DNA from 4 places in the Rhizobium sp. CFBP 13726 genome. Region 1 is predicted to be linked to each of the others. Evidence: predicted binding sites of a transcription regulator. Region 1 holds the regulator's gene; each other region holds the start of a gene.
The links. Region 1 encodes LexA, which represses DNA repair genes until DNA is damaged. Its sites were predicted from a motif close to TGTTCNNNNTGTGTTCNG; they were not measured.
Positions count from the first base shown of each region.

Region 2: the regulator LexA is predicted to act here: its motif matches at 2,216-2,233, upstream of IFT66_RS11195 (ATP-dependent helicase).
Region 3: the regulator LexA is predicted to act here: its motif matches at 1,649-1,666, upstream of recA (recombinase RecA).
Region 4: the regulator LexA is predicted to act here: its motif matches at 1,379-1,396, upstream of IFT66_RS13560 (helicase-related protein).

Region 1 is NZ_JACYUU010000001.1:885,990-890,209, forward strand. It holds gene IFT66_RS04370 (ComEC/Rec2 family competence protein) at 1-1,664, shown strand, start outside; gene lexA (transcriptional repressor LexA) at 1,645-2,364, opposite strand; gene IFT66_RS04380 (VOC family protein) at 2,557-3,432, shown strand; gene kdsA (3-deoxy-8-phosphooctulonate synthase) at 3,437-4,220, shown strand, end outside.
Region 2 is NZ_JACYUU010000002.1:816,366-820,585, forward strand. It holds gene IFT66_RS11185 (ABC transporter permease) at 1-1,004, opposite strand, end outside; gene IFT66_RS11190 (iron ABC transporter substrate-binding protein) at 1,077-2,027, opposite strand; gene IFT66_RS11195 (ATP-dependent helicase) at 2,249-4,220, shown strand, end outside.
Region 3 is NZ_JACYUU010000001.1:1,131,945-1,136,164, reverse strand. It holds gene cckA (cell cycle histidine kinase CckA) at 1-1,479, shown strand, start outside; gene recA (recombinase RecA) at 1,726-2,814, shown strand; gene alaS (alanine--tRNA ligase) at 3,043-4,220, shown strand, end outside.
Region 4 is NZ_JACYUU010000002.1:1,318,412-1,322,631, reverse strand. It holds gene phbB (beta-ketoacyl-ACP reductase) at 1-707, shown strand, start outside; gene IFT66_RS13570 (glycine zipper domain-containing protein) at 771-1,025, opposite strand; gene IFT66_RS13565 (DUF3309 family protein) at 1,066-1,221, opposite strand; gene IFT66_RS13560 (helicase-related protein) at 1,597-4,220, shown strand, end outside.

The DNA of each region.
Region 1 (4,220 bases):
GGGATGCGGGCGCTTTTGCTGCCGCAATCGTGACCGACGAGCGCCGTGCAATTTCCCGTGAGACGACCGAGGCGCTTCGTCTGTCCGGGCTGGCCCATATCGTCGCGATCTCAGGCCTGAACATGGCGCTGGCAGCCGGTATCTTCTTCGTCGGCGTCCGCTCCGTCCTGTCGCTGTTTCCAGGCTTTGCGCAGGCCTATCCGATCAAGAAGTTTGCCGCGTTCGGTGCGCTTGTCATGGCGACCGCCTATTACCTGATTTCCGGGTTCGGGGTTTCCGCCGAGCGGGCCTATATCATGATGGCGGTGATGCTGGTCGCCGTGCTCGTCGATCGACCCTCCATCAGCCTTCGCAACGTCGCCCTTTCGGCAATCATCATCCTCGCCATCTCGCCGTCGGAGATTTTGGGTCCGAGTTTCCAGATGTCGTTTGCGGCAACCGCGGCACTGGTGGCAGGGTTCGCCCTCTGGACGCGATATTTCGCGAAAGGAAAGGAGGAGACAAAAGGTAGCAACCATTGGATAACGGGTGTCGCGGCGACGTTCCATTTCATTGCCGGGATCGTGGTGACGTCGCTGATCGGCAGTACGTCGACGTCGATCTATTCGATCGAGCATTTCCACCATCTGACCACCTACGGCCTCGCGGCCAATCTCGCGGCCATGCCGATCATTTCCTTCGTGGTGATGCCGGCAGGGCTTGTTGGCATGTTGCTGATGCCGTTCGGGCTGGATGCTCCCTTTCTGTTCATCATGGGCGAGGGGCTGCGGATCGTCATTCGCATTGCCGAGATCGTCGCCGCATGGGGCGGCGATATTGCCATCGGCCGGCAGAACCCGCTTTTCCTGCCTCTGGCGACGGCAGGCTTTCTGCTTCTGACGCTGCTGCGCACGCCGCTGAGGTTGACAGGCGCGCTGTTCATGGCGGTGGCTTTGCTCTTTGCGGTCCGCTCAGGCTCGGCGCCGAGGCCTGATATCGTCATATCCGAAGACGGCGCATCGGTCGGCGTGATCCAGGATGACAAGATCACCCTCAATCGAACCCGACCGCCGGGATTTATCTACGATCAATGGCGGCGAGCGCTGGTGCTTGAGACCGGAGAACAACCGCTCGCCTTGCCGGTTCTTGCCTCTTCGGAACCAGCGCGAGGTGCCAGCCTTGCGAAAAGCGATGACAGACCATCTGGACCACATTCGCGACCGGATTTGACGCGCCGGGAAATCGAATATGTCAGGGGTTTTCTTCAAGCATTGAAGCCCGGACGATTCGCCTGTCTGCCGAAAATCCTGTGCGCGGCGCAGACTGCTCAGGACATCCGGATCGTCACTATCGAAGACAACCGATACACCGGTCTTGCCTGCGATTTCGGTCGGATCATCGTCTCGCCCGGCGCACGCTTCGATACTTGCCGCTCCGGCGCCTTGCTTCTCAGCGGGCGGACGTTGCGCCGGACTGGCGCACTGGAAATCACCATTATTCCGAACGCGACAGCGCCAGACATCAAGATTACGGCGGCGATGCGAGACAGCGCACAGACCTCAAGCCGTCCGTGGACCGTCCACCGGTTCTATGACTGGCGAACGCGACAACTCGACTTTGGCATCCCGGAGGCTGTTGCTGCGCATCTCCGGGATGACAGCGTTCTTAATGATAGCGGCGAATAAGGCCGACAAGCTTGCCCTGGACCTTCACCCGGTCGGGCGGGAAGATGCGGGTCTCGTAAGCCGGGTTTGCAGCTTCCAGTGCGATCGAGGCACCCTTGCGGCGAAACCGCTTCAGGGTCGCTTCTTCCTCATCGACAAGGGCAACGATGATATCGCCTGGACTTGCGGTGCTGGTATTCTTGATGATGACGGTATCGCCATCGAGGATGCCGGCATCGATCATCGAATCGCCCTTCACTTCGAGCGCGTAATGATCGCCGGAACCCAGCATCTCGATCGGAACGGCGATGTCATGGGTGTTGTTCTGGATCGCGGAGATCGGCACGCCGGCAGCGATTCGACCCATGACCGGAATGTTTGTCGAGAACGGATTGTCCGCCATGACCGGCGCCGGCTTCTGAGCGACGACCGGTTGCGTTTTGCCGAGGCTTCCCTCGATGACACTGGGAGAAAATCCCCGTCGCGGATGAAGGTTCGCCACATAGGCGTCAGGCAGCTTGATCACTTCGAGCGCGCGTGCTCTGTTCGGCAGACGGCGAATAAAGCCACGCTCCTCGAGCGCGGTGATCAGCCTATGGATGCCGGACTTCGATGCAAGGTCGAGAGCGTCCTTCATTTCGTCAAACGACGGCGGCACGCCTGATTCTTTCATCCGCTCGTGGATGAACAGAAGTAACTCCTGTTGCTTGCGTGTCAGCATGGACGGGACCCTCAGAATTGGAAACAAATGCAGAACGGACGCTATATGTTCTATCTGTGTTCCGCAAGCCCCAAATTTCTGCTCAAGAATAGTCTCATTTCAGCGTTCGATCACGTATTCAGTTCGTGCGCAGCACTTGCCGAGTTTCCCGCGATAGCCAATGTTCTGCGGAATAAGACTTTGGGGGTGTAAGTGGGTAACAAGTCAGTCGATCATTTGGTTCTGCCCGTTGCAGATCTGGCGTCAGCGCGGGGGAGGTTGACCGCTCTCGGCTTTACTGTGGCACCTGAAGGTGTTCACCCTTTCGGCACAGCCAATGCCTGCATATTCTTCGCGGATGGCTCGTACCTCGAGCCACTGGCCATTGTGAACCGTCGGCAAGCCTCGCTTGCGGCAAAACGAGGCAACGTGTTCACCGATCGCGACATCCGCTTTCGCGGCCAGCGGAAAAGGGAAGGTCTATCGGCGGTGGTCGTCGGGACGCAGGATGCAGCGGCCGATCATAGCCGTTTTGTGGACGGGCACATGTCTGCGGGCGAGATGCTTCAGTTCTCCCGCCCGATGCAGTTGCCCGATGGTGGGGAGAGCGAAGTCTCATTCCGTCTGGCGTTCGCGGCAGTCCCCGAGGTCGATGACATCTTGCTGTTTTCCTGCCAGCGAATGGCCGCATTACCGGCAGATCGCGGTGGTCTAGATGAGCACGCAAACGCCGTTACAGGCCTTCGAGAGATCGTCTTTTCTGCAGATGACCCGCTGGAGTTTCTGCCGCTTCTCGAAACCGTGTTCGAGACGCAACCCGAGCAAGGGAAAGACGGTCTGCGGATCGAAGCTGCCAATGCCAGCATCCGCATTCAATCCAACGACACGTTCAGCGACGAGTTCCGGTCTTCGATGAAGCCCTTGTTATCGTCGCGCCTCGCTGCGCGCGGGATCATCTTCAAGACCACCGATCTCGCCGTGACAGAGATCACCCTTGCTGCTAATGACGTCGCATTCATCCGCAGGGATGGCCGCGTGATCGTGTCGGCAGCCCCGGGGCAAGGTGTGGTTTTCGGTTTCGAGGAATAGTGAAATGACAGTCTCCGCCAATTCTGAAGTGTCCGTGGGCGAGGGGAGTTCGAAAGTCGTTTTCTCAAACACGGCAAAGCTCTCGCTGATTGCCGGTCCCTGTCAGATGGAAAGCCGCGATCATGCGTTCATGATCGCCGGCACGCTTGTCGAACTCTGCAAGAAGCTCGGCATCGGCCTCGTCTACAAATCCTCCTTCGACAAAGCCAACCGCACGTCGATCTCCGGCAAGCGCGGCATCGGCTTGGACAACGCGATGGCAATCTTTGCCGATCTCAAGAAGGAATACGGCTTTCCGGTTCTGACCGACATCCACACGGAAGAGCAGTGCGGCCTCGTGGCCGACACGATCGATATCCTGCAGATCCCCGCCTTCCTGTCGCGCCAGACCGACTTGCTGGTCGCGGCTGCAAAGACGGGTTGCGCGATCAACGTCAAGAAGGGGCAGTTCCTGGCACCCTGGGACATGAAGAATGTTCAGGCGAAGTTCCTAGAAAGCGGCAATCCCAATGTGATGCTCTGCGAGCGCGGTGCGTCGTTCGGCTACAACACTCTCGTTTCCGACATGCGTTCGCTGCCGATCATGGCGTCGCTCGGAAGCCCTGTTATTTTTGACGCAACCCATTCCGTCCAGCAGCCAGGCGGCCAGGGCGGCTCTTCCGGCGGCCAGCGCGAGTTTGTCGAAACGCTTGCCCGTGCAGCCGTCGCAGTCGGTGTTGCCGGCGTCTTCATCGAAACCCACGAAGATCCTGACAACGCACCGTCTGACGGTCCGAACATGGTCTACC
Region 2 (4,220 bases), on a different contig from region 1:
ATCACGCAGATCGTCAGCGTCTGGGAAAGGGCCAACCCGATCTCGCTGAATTGCCAGATATCAGCACCACCGGCGATCAGCCAGCGCCCGAGCGTCAGCACCGGCACGCCAAGCGAAACCGCAGTAGTCACGACCGGCAGCAGCAGGCAGGGATATCGCCAGACGCCAAGCGAGGCGCGCACCGGATGGCGGGCAACGCCCGAGCCCAGCCGGGCATAGCGACGGCGGCCCCGCACAGCGGCATCGACGCCGATCAGCACGAAGCAGCAGGCCACCAGCACCAGCGCCAGCATATGCGCTGCAACGCCGTTGTAGGTGGACTGGAACTGGTCAAGAATTGCCGTCGTGAATGTATCGAACCGGATCATCGCATAGAGCCCGTATTCCGACAGGAGATGCAGGCTGATCAGCAGCGCCCCGCCACACAGTGACAGTCTGAGTTGCGGCAACACAACACGCCGCATGACAGCAGCGGGCGAAAGACCGAGAGAGGCCGCCTGATCCTCCAGTGCCGGATCGATCAGCCGAAGGGCCGCCGACACGGGAAGGTAGACGAAGGGAAAGTAGGTCACGACCGAGATCGCGACGCCCGCTCCAAGCCCGTTCAGCCGCGGCCACATACCGATCCAGGCATAGGACTGCACGAAAGCGGGAATGGCGAGCGGCACGATGGCAAGCCAGGCCCATAGCTTTGCACCCGGCAGGTCGGTGCGCTCCGTCAGCCATGCAAGCGCTGTTGCAAGAACCGTCGCGACCGGCACCGTGAAGACGATCAGCGCAACGGTATTGAACAGGAGGTCGCCGACACGGGAACGGAAGATCAGCTGCGATGCCGTTTCCCAGCCGGTCGCAACCGTTGCCCAGAACACGAACCCGAGCGGCGTCAGCGTCAGGGCGGCAATCGCAACGGCGATTGCCAGCGTCCAAGACGATCCGGCAAGGGGTTTCCCCGCAGGCTTCCGGCGCGGCCGGCTGGCAACCATGCTCTCGGTGGTAAACGTCATCGCGTGCTCAAGAAAGAAGAGACATCGCAGGTACGCCCTGCGATGTCCGTGCGCAACAGGATTCGATGGTGTTTAGAGAATGCCGGCGGCTGTCATCATGTCGGTGACCTTGGCATTGTTGAGGCTCGAAGGCTCGACCTTCGGCGCCTGAAGGTCGGCAATCGGAACGAGCGCCTTGTTGGAAGCCTCGTCCTTGCCGACGGCGTATTCGAACGAGGTGCCGTCACGCAGAATCTTCTGGCCGCCCTTGCCGGCAAGCCATTTCAGAAATGCCTGCGCCTGCTCCTTGTGCTTGGAAGAGGCCAGAATGCCGCCGCCGGAGATCGACACGAAGGCGCCCGGATCCTGGTTCTTGAAGTAATGCAGCGCAACGTTCTTGCTGTTTTCGCCGGTCTTCGCCTGATCGCCGAAATAGTAGTAGTGATAGATCAGCGCGCCTTCGAACTGGCCCGCATTGACGGCCTTCATGGCGGTGGAATTGCCACGCACGGCCGTGAAGTTCTCCTTCATGCCCTTCAGCCAGGAAGCAGTTTCCGTCTCGCCCTTCAGCTGCAGAAACGCACCGACGATCGCCTGGAAATCGGCGCCCGACGGCGATGCGGCCCAGCGGCCCTTCCATTCGGACTTGGCGAGATCGAGCATCGATTTCGGCAGCTTGTCCTCGGTAAGCTTGGTCTTGTCATAGGCAAACACGGTGGAACGCGCGGCAATTCCGGTCCAGTGACCGTTGGCCGGGCGGAACTGCTCGGGAACGAGATCGAGCGTTGCCTTGTCGACAGGCTCAAACAGCCCCTTGCCATCGACAAGCGCCATGGCCGGCGAATTTTCCGTCAGAAACAGGTCGGCCGGCGAGTTGGCGCCTTCCTGCACAATCTGGTTTGCCATTTCGAGGTCGGATCCGTTGCGCACCGTAATGACGATGCCGGTCTCTTCCTTGAAGGCCTCGACCCATTCCTTGGTCAGGCCCTCGTGCTGGGCATTGTAGATCGTCAGGCTGTCGGCGACCTGCGCGTTGGCCGGCATGGACAGAGCGAGTAGCGAAACGGCGAGCGAAGCTCCGGCCGAAAGAGCAGACAGAATTTTCAAGTTTGCCTCCAATTCATAAGCGTCATCGCATCGATAGCCAAAGCCGACCCGCGTAGTCAAGTTTAAGAATCGAACGGGGATGGAGACCGATTGCGGCAAATGCCGGCGAATCAGGTAGAGCTGAAACGAACACATCAAGAACAAGCCGCGGAAGCTGAATGTCGGTTGCTTATCTGGAAAAATTGAACGAGGCCCAGCGCCGCGCGGTCGAGCATGGTTCGGACGTGCCGGATGGCGGCGCTGCCGGACCGCTTCTGGTCATTGCAGGCGCAGGCTCCGGCAAGACCAACACGCTTGCCCATCGCGTCGCCCACCTGATTGTGTCGGGCGCCGATCCTCGCCGCCTGCTGCTGATGACGTTTTCCCGCCGTGCGGCCTCCGAAATGGCCCGCCGCGTCCAGCGCATCTGCCGCGAAGTGATGGGGGCGAAGTCCGGCGTCATGACCGATGCGCTCGCCTGGGCCGGCACGTTTCACGGCATCGGCGCAAGGCTGTTGCGGATCTATGCCGAACAGATCGGCCTCGACCAGGAATTCACCATCCACGACCGTGAGGATTCCGCCGACCTGATGAACCTCGTTCGCCACGAGCTCGGCTTCTCCAAGATGGAAAGCCGGTTTCCGACCAAGGGCACCTGCCTTGCCATCTATTCGCGCGCCGTCAATTCCGAGACGCCGCTGGACGAGGTGCTGAAGACCTCCTTCCCGTGGTGCCTTGCCTGGGAACCGCAGCTGCGCGATCTGTTTGCCTCCTATGTCGAGGCCAAGCAGGCGCAGAACGTGCTCGATTACGACGATCTTCTGCTCTACTGGGCGCAGATGATGAGCGAGCCGCTGATTGCGCAGGATATCGGCGAACGGTTCGATCACGTCATGGTCGACGAATACCAGGACACGAACCGGCTGCAATCCTCGATCCTGATGGCGATGAAGCCCGGCGGCCGCGGGCTGACGGTGGTGGGCGACGACGCCCAGTCGATCTATTCGTTCCGCGCCGCCACGATCCGCAACATCCTCGATTTCCCAGCAACCTTCGATCCGCCGGCCAACATCGTCACGCTCGACCGCAACTACCGCTCGACCACGACGATCCTTGCAGCCACCAACGGCGTCATCGAACTTGCCCGCGAGCGATTTACCAAAAACCTGTGGACCGACCGGCAGTCGGATGAGCGGCCGCGTCTGGTCACCGTCAAGGACGAGACCGAGCAGGCGAGCTATATCGTGGAGAAAATCCTCGAGAACCGCGAAACCGGCATGTTGCTGAAGCAGCAGGCCGTGCTGTTTCGCGCCTCGCACCATTCCGGTCCGCTGGAAGTGGAACTCACGCGCCGCAACATTCCCTTCGTCAAGTTCGGCGGCCTGAAATTCCTCGATAGCGCCCATGTGAAGGACATGCTGGCGGCTCTGCGCTTTGCCCAGAACCCGCGTGACCGGGTTGCGGGGTTCAGGCTTCTGCAGCTCATTCCGGGTATCGGCCCGCAAACGGCGGCAAAGATCCTCGATGCGATCGCAGCCGATCCGGAACCGCTGGCAGCACTCCAGGAAATCCCCTCGCCTCCAAGGTCCGGCGAAGACTGGCCGGCCTTTGTCGAGATGCTTGGCGCCGTCAGGAAAAGCGAAGGCTGGCCTTCCGAAATCGGTCTCGCCCGCCAATGGTACGAGCCGCATCTTAGCCGCATCCACGAAGATGCCGACACCCGCAAGGCCGACCTTCTGCAACTGGAGCAGATCGCCTCGGGCTACGCGTCGCGCGAACGCTTCCTCACCGAACTGACGCTCGATCCGCCGGATGCGACGAGCGATCAGGCCGGCGTTCCGCTGCTGGACGAGGATTACCTGATCCTTTCGACCATCCATTCCGCCAAGGGCCAGGAATGGCGCTCGGTTTTCCTGCTCAACTGTGTCGACGGCTGCATTCCCTCCGATCTCGGCACCGGCACGACAGCCGAAATCGAGGAGGAACGGCGGCTGCTCTACGTGGCGATGACGCGCGCGAAGGATCACCTTCACCTGATCACGCCGCAGCGTTTCTTTACCCACGGCCAGCATTCCCAAGGCGACAGGCACGTCTACGCCTCACGCTCCCGCTTTATCCCGGCAACGCTGCTGCAGTTCTTCGAAAGCACCG
Region 3 (4,220 bases), 250 kb from region 1:
CGACTGTTCGCCGGGGTTCTGACCCGCGACGACGTGGAAAGTGGTGCGTCGCTGGAGCGTATCGCGCACGAGACGACCCGCGATCAGCTGATGGCGGCGCTTGCTGCCGCACGCGACCGTCAGGGCGACATTACTCCGATCGATTCGCGGCATCCGGGCGACGAGACCCGCTATCTGCGTTTCTACGTCAATGCGGTGATCGACGAGAGCGACGAGGCACCCGAAGAGGCGGCCATCATCTATTCCGTCGAGACGACCGAGCAAAAGGCGCTCGAGACGCAGATGGCGCAGACCCAGAAGCTGAATGCGGTCGGCACTCTTGCCGGCGGTATCGCGCACGATTTCAACAATGTGCTGACGGCTATCCTTCTGTCGTCCGATCACCTGCTTTTGCAGGCGCGTCCGTCCGACGCGAGCTTCGCCGATCTGATGGAAATCAAGCGCAATGCCAACCGGGCCGCCGTTCTGGTGCGCCAGCTTCTGGCCTTCTCGCGCAAGCAGACGATGCGTCCGGCGGTGCTGAACCTCACCGATGTGGTGGGCGACCTGCGGATGCTGGTCGACCGGCTGATTTCCGGCACCAATGTCAAGCTCGATGTCGACTACGGGCGCGACTTGTGGCCGGTGCGCACCGACCTGTCGCAGTTCGAGCAGGTTCTCATCAACCTCTGCGTCAACGCGCGCGATGCGATGCCGCAGGGCGGCACGATCCTGATCAAGACCCGCAATGTGACGGCCGAGGAAACCGCCGCCTTCCATCAGGCCGATCTGCCGGCGGAAGATCTCGTGATGGTCGAGGTCGCCGACAGCGGCACGGGCATTCCGCCCGAGATCATGGACAAGATCTTCGAGCCGTTCTTCACCACCAAGGAAGTGGGCAAAGGGACAGGTCTCGGCCTTTCGATGGTCTATGGCATCATCAAACAGTCCGGCGGCTATATCTATCCGGAATCCGAAGTCGGTCGCGGAACGAGTTTCCGGCTGTTCCTGCCGCGTCACATTCCCGAAATACCGGTCATCACGCCAGAGGCCGCAGAGGCTGCAGCTCTGGCAGCCGCACAGCCTGTGGCTTTGAAAGCGCCGGCAGAGGATATGGATCTCACGGGCAAGTCTGCGGTCGTGCTGCTTGTGGAGGATGAAGAAGCGGTTCGCCGGGGCGGCAAGCGGATGCTGGAGACACGCGGTTATACCGTGCACGAAGCCGGATCCGGCGTCGAAGCACTCGACATCATGGACGAGCTCGAAGGCAAGGTTGATATCGTCGTTTCCGACGTTGTCATGCCTGAGATGGACGGGCCGACGCTTTTGACGGAACTGCGGAAATCCTATCCGGATCTGAAGTTCATCTTCGTCTCCGGATACGCGGAGGACGCGTTTGCGCGCAACCTGCCGGCCGATGCGAAGTTCGGTTTTCTGCCCAAGCCGTTTTCGCTGAAGCAGCTTGCCGTTGCGGTTCGCGAGATGCTCGACTCGGACTGATTTTCTGATCCGCCTGCCAACCTTTATGGAGCCTCGCGATTCGTCCGTCGAACCGCGAGGCTTCTTGCTTTAACGCCTGACTTTCCACAGGTTATGCGCGCGAGAACGTTCCAGGAACGAATTCGCGATAACGCTGTTCTATCAAGCTGATAAAAGCCTCTTGATTGATGAGAACAAAAAGAGTACACGATGTCCATCGGCTGCTTCATTGCTTGCGTGGCGGCAATAACCTAAAGGTGGGACCTCATGGCACAGAATTCATTGCGGCTCGTAGAGGATAAAGGCGTGGACAAGAGCAAGGCGCTCGAAGCAGCACTCTCACAGATCGAACGATCCTTCGGTAAGGGATCGATCATGAAGCTTGGCTCGAACGATAGCATCGTCGAGATCGAGACAGTTTCCACCGGTTCCCTGAGCCTTGATATTGCGCTCGGCATCGGCGGTCTGCCGAAGGGTCGTATCGTCGAAATCTATGGTCCGGAAAGCTCGGGCAAGACAACGCTTGCCCTGCAGACCATTGCCGAGGCTCAGAAGGGTGGCGGTGTTTGCGCCTTCGTTGACGCGGAACACGCACTCGATCCGGTTTATGCCCGCAAGCTCGGCGTCGATCTGCATAACCTCCTGATCTCGCAGCCGGACACCGGTGAGCAGGCGCTTGAGATCACCGATACGCTGGTGCGTTCCGGTGCTGTCGACGTTCTCGTCATCGACTCGGTTGCGGCATTGACGCCGCGTGCCGAAATCGAAGGCGAAATGGGCGACAGCCTGCCGGGTCTTCAGGCCCGTCTGATGAGCCAGGCACTGCGCAAGCTGACAGCGTCGATCTCCAAGTCGAAGACGATGGTGATCTTCATCAACCAGATCCGCATGAAGATCGGCGTGATGTTCGGTTCGCCGGAAACGACGACAGGCGGTAACGCGCTGAAATTCTACGCGTCCGTTCGTCTCGACATTCGCCGCATCGGCCAGGTCAAGGAACGCGAAGAAGTCGTCGGCAACCAGACACGCGTCAAGGTCGTCAAGAACAAGATGGCGCCTCCCTTCAAGCAGGTCGAATTCGACATCATGTATGGCGAGGGCGTTTCCAAGACCGGCGAGCTCGTTGATCTCGGCGTCAAGGCAGGGATCGTCGAGAAGTCGGGTGCCTGGTTCTCCTACAACAGCCAGCGTCTCGGTCAGGGCCGCGAGAACGCGAAGTCGTTCCTGCGAGACAACCCGGAAGTGGCGCGTGAAATCGAGACGTCGCTGCGCCAGAATGCCGGCTTGATCGCCGATAAGTTCCTGCAGAATGGCGGACCCGATGCCAATGACGGCGACCAGGCCCCGGACCCTTGATCGGACCTGGGTTGGGATGCCGGTCTAGGGCATCCTGACGCTGATCTTCGCCGGTTTTTCGGCTTTCAAATCTTGCCGGCCGCCATCGCAAAGATGCGCGGCCGGTCTGCGTTTCGGGCGGGTTTGGGATGATTAGGGGTGCTGTGGCTGGACAGTCGGGAACGCGGACGATACAAGCCTTTCGTCTTCGAATAACAGCATCGCACCCGGCGATAAAAAGGGCTTAGCATGAGCGGCGTGAATGAAATCCGGTCGACGTTTCTCGACTATTTCCAAATGAACGGCCACGAGGTTGTGTCCTCGTCCCCGCTTGTGCCGCGCAATGACCCGACGCTGATGTTTACCAATGCCGGTATGGTGCAGTTCAAGAACGTCTTTACGGGTCTTGAAAAGCGCCCTTACACCACGGCCACCACCTCCCAGAAATGCGTGCGCGCCGGTGGCAAGCACAACGATCTCGACAATGTCGGTTACACCGCCCGCCATCTCACCTTCTTCGAGATGCTCGGCAACTTCTCGTTCGGCGACTACTTCAAGGAAAACGCGATCGAGCTTGCCTGGAAGCTGGTTACCGAAGGGTTCGATCTGCCCAAGCACCGGTTGCTGGTCACGGTCTATTCGGAAGACGAGGAAGCTGCGACGCTGTGGAAGAAGATCGCCGGCATTTCCGACGACAAGATCATCCGCATTCCCACCTCCGACAATTTCTGGCAGATGGGCGATACCGGCCCCTGCGGTCCGTGCTCGGAAATCTTCATCGACCAGGGCGAGAATGTCTGGGGTGGACCTCCGGGCTCGCCTGAAGAAGACGGCGACCGCTTCCTGGAATTCTGGAACCTCGTGTTTATGCAGTACGAGCAGACGGCACCCGGCGAGCGTACGCTGCTGCCGCGCCCGTCGATCGATACCGGCATGGGTCTCGAGCGCATGGCCTGCGTCCTGCAGGGCAAGCAGAGCGTGTTCGACACTGACCTGTTCCAGACGCTGATCGGCACGATCGAGGATGTCCTGAGCGTGAAGGCCGAGGGCAGTGCCAGCCACCGCGTCATCGCCGACCATCTGCGGTCGTCCGCGTTCCTGATTGCCGACGGCGTGCTGCCATCCAACGAAGGCCGTGGTTACGTGCTTCGCCGCATCATGCGCCGCGCCATGCGCCATGCGCAGCTGCTCGGTGCCAAAGAACCGGTCATGTACAAGCTGCTGCCGACGCTGGTGCAGGAAATGGGCCGCGCCTATCCGGAACTGGTGCGCGCAGAGGCGCTGACCGCGGAAACGCTGAAGCTCGAGGAAACCCGCTTCCTCAAGACGCTCGAACGTGGTTTGTCGCTGCTTTCGGACGCGACCAGCACGCTCGACAAGGGCGACATGCTCGACGGCGAGACGGCGTTCAAGCTTTACGACACCTA
Region 4 (4,220 bases), on a different contig from region 1:
CAGGAGGCACGCGCGGCATCGGGGCTGCGATCAGCACTGCCATGAAAGCGGCAGGCTATTCGGTCGCCGCAAATTTTGCGGGCAATACCGAAAAGGCCGCTGAGTTTCACGCGGCGACGGGCATTCCGGTGTTCCAGTGGGACGTGTCGGATTACGATGCCTGCGTGAAGGGCATCGCTGAAGTCGAAACGCAGCTCGGGCCGATCGACGTCCTCGTCAACAATGCCGGCATCACCCGCGACGGCATGTTTCACAAGATCACGCCACAGCAGTGGAAGGAGGTCATCGATACCAACCTGTCCGGGCTGTTCAACATGACCCATCCGGTCTGGCCCGGCATGCGCGAGCGCGGCTTCGGCCGCATCATCAACATCTCCTCGATCAATGGCCAGAGGGGCCAGATGGGGCAGGTGAACTATTCTGCCGCCAAGGCGGGCGATCTCGGCTTCACCAAGGCGCTGGCTCAAGAGGGGGCCTCGAAGAACATCACCGTCAATGCGATCTGCCCCGGCTATATCGGCACCGACATGGTGCGTGCCATCCCGCAAAAGGTGATGGATGAGAAGATCATCCCGCAGATACCTGTCGGACGGTTGGGCGAACCGGAAGAAATCGCCCGCTGCGTGCTGTTTCTGGCCTCTGAAGAAGCCGGATTCATTACCGGCTCGACGCTCAGCGCAAATGGCGGTCAGTATTTCGCCGGGTAAGCGGATACAAAAAAACCGGCGCCCATGGGACGCCGGTTTCTATTCTGCGACTAAACGCAGGACTTAGCGGCAACGCGCTTCGTATGTACGGCCATAACGGTCGCGATAGACGCAGTAACCGTTGCGCTTCTGCGATTCGCCGATAGCAGCGCCAACCAGACCGCCGCCGACAGCGCCGACTGCAGCGCCACCCCAGCTGTTGGTCACAGCGCCACCGATAACGGCGCCTGAAGCAGCACCGATTGCAGTGCCCTTTTCAGTGGATGTGCAGGATGCCAGCATTCCGACGAGAGCGCCGACGAGCAAAACTTTTTTCATGTCACTTTCCTTCCCTTGGTAACGTGCGGCTTCGCCGCTTTTAGATCCTGCCCATCAGCAGGAGGATGATGATAATCAGCACAACGAGGCCGAGACCGCCGGACGGACCATAACCCCAGTTCCGGCTGTGCCCCCAATTCGGCAGCGCGCCGATCAAAAGCAAAATCAGTACGATAAGTAGGATGGTTCCGAGCATAGGCTTGTACTCCGCTGACCTCCCGGCTCGACATGTCCGGTTGGGATTGCCGAGAAAACGTAGCATGGGAACTTTTGTTCCACTCACCACTAGCTCGCCCGTGAAGTGTGGTTAACGGGTTACACTTTGGCCATGCGTCGGAAAGCCGGGTAATGTTCGAAACAGATCGGGAACGCTCCGGAATCCGCAATCGTCGCCGATTCGTTCACGTTTGTTCGAACGAAACTGGCGTGCGTATCGTACACATGTTGATCCTGGAAATCGTGGTCTCGCCTTGTCGAGGACAACATATCGGCTTGCGTTTATCGTCGAGCATGGCCATCTGATACTGCGATTGCGTTTCCGTGGAGGATCGCATCGGCGGATAAGCAGGAACTGGCTTTGCATTCTCAGCCCATGATTCTCAGCGGCCGCGGCGTCACGGCCGTGCTAGGCCCCACCAATACCGGCAAGACCCATTATGCCATCGAGCGCATGGTTGCGCACGGTTCCGGCGTCATCGGTCTGCCCCTTCGCCTGCTTGCACGCGAGGTCTATACGCGTGTCGTGGAGAAGGTCGGTTATCACAATGTCGCGCTGATCACGGGCGAGGAAAAGATCACGCCGCATATGGCGCGCTTTTCCGTCTGCACCGTCGAGGCGATGCCGCGCGAGACAAAGGCCGCCTTCGTCGCTATCGACGAGGTACAGCTGGCCGGCGATCTCGAGCGCGGGCACATCTTCACCGACCGCATCCTGCATCTTCGCGGACGCGAGGAGACGTTGCTGCTGGGCGCCGGCACCATGCGGCCGATCCTCGAACGGCTGCTTCCCGGGATCACCGTGGTCGAACGGCCGCGCCTCTCGCAGTTGTTTTATGCCGGTCAGAAAAAGATCACCCGCCTGCCGCAGCGTTCCGCGATCGTCGCCTTCTCTGCGGAAGAGGTCTATGCGATCGCCGAACTGATCCGCCGCCAGCGCGGTGGTGCGGCTGTCGTGCTTGGCGCCTTGAGCCCGCGCACCCGCAATGCACAGGTCGCTCTCTATCAGGAAGGCGATGTGGAATATCTCGTCGCAACCGATGCGATCGGCATGGGCCTCAATCTCGATGTGGATCACGTTGCCTTCGCTCAGGATCGCAAGTTCGACGGCTATCAGTTCCGCAATCTCAATCCGTCCGAAATGGCGCAGATTGCCGGGCGTGCGGGCCGCCACCTGCGTGACGGAACCTTTGGTGTCACCGGGCAGGTCCAGCCTTTCGACGACGAACTGGTCGAGCGGATCGAGGGTCATCATTTCGAGCCGGTGAAAGTGCTGCAGTGGCGCACGAAAAGCGTCGACTATTCCTCGCTTGCCGCTCTGCGCGCCAGTCTCGACCGGCCGCCGACCGTGGCGGGGCTTGCCCGCGCGCTGCCGGCAATCGATATCCAGGCGCTCGACTATCTGTCGCGCTACGCAGAAATCCGCGATACGGCGACAACGCCGGAGCGGGTGGAAAAATTGTGGGAGGCCTGCGCTCTGCCGGACTATCGGCGGATTGCCCCTGCGCAACACGCAGACCTCATTTCGACTCTTTTCTCGGATCTTGTGCGCTTCGGCACGGTGAACGAGCAATTCATGGCAGAACAGGTTCGCCGCGCCGACCGGACCGACGGAGAAATCGACACCCTGTCGGCCCGAATCGCGCAGATTCGTACCTGGACCTATGTTTCGAACCGCCCTGGCTGGCTTGCCGATCCGACACACTGGCAAGAAAAGACACGGGAAATCGAGGATAGGTTGTCGGACGCGTTACATGAACGGTTGACGAAACGCTTTGTTGATCGCAGGACATCTGTGCTCATGAAGCGCCTAAGAGAGAATGCGATGCTGGAAGCTGAAATCAGTGTGAATGGGGATGTCTTCGTCGAAGGCCATCATGTGGGGCAATTGGCTGGATTCCGATTCACGCCTATAGCCGGCACGGAGGGTCCCGATGCGAAGGCCGTCCAGGGTGCCGCGCAAAAGGCGCTTGCGCTGGAGTTCGAGGCACGCGCCGCGCGGCTTTATGCATCCGGCAACAACGACCTTGCTGTCGGCTCGGACGGTTCCGTGCGCTGGCTCGGCGAACCTGTCGGCCGGCTTGCGTCAAGCGACCATATCATGCGCCCGCGCCTGATCCTGCTTGCCGACGAGCAGTTGACCGGCAATGCCCGCGAACACGTCGTTGCGCGCATCGAGCGTTTCGTGAACCATCACATTGCGACCGTGCTGAAGCCGCTGGACGATCTGTCGCGCGCTGAAGACCTGCAGGGTCTCGCCAAGGGCCTGGCCTTCCAGCTGGTCGAAAACCTCGGCGTCATGTTCCGGCGCGATGTTGCCGAAGACGTGAAGACGCTCGATCAGGATGCGCGCGCTTCGATGCGCCGCTACGGCATCCGCTTCGGCGCCTACCATGTGTTCATGCCGGCGCTGCTGAAGCCTGCTCCGGCCGAGCTTATCACGCTTCTCTGGGCGCTGAAGAACGACGGCATCGACAAGCCGGGTTACGGCGATCTTATTCCGGCGCTTGCTGCCGGCCGCACATCGGTCGTCGCGGATCCTGCTTTCGAGCGTACCTTCTACAAGCTCGCCGGTTTCCGCTTCCTCGGCAAGCGTGCCGTTCGTATCGACATTCTCGAGCGTCTGGCCGATCTCATCCGTCCGCTGCTGCAGTGGAAGCCGGGCTCCAGCCCGCGTCCGGAAGGCGCCTATGACGGTCGCCGCTTCGTGACGACGACAGCCATGCTGTCGATCCTCGGCGCAACGCCTGACGATATGGAAGAAATTCTGAAAGGCCTCGGCTATCGCGCCGATGCCGTGAAGCCTGAAGAGGCGCAGGCATTCCTGGTTGGCCAGGAGCCAGCTGCGGCTGCCCCTGCCACGCCAACGGCTGCAGCAGACGAGGCCGCACCGACTGCCGAAGGCGATCAGGTCGAAGCAACTGAAGCTTCCGCTGAGGTTGCGGCGCCTGCCGAGGCTGCTGCTTCTGCAGAAGACGC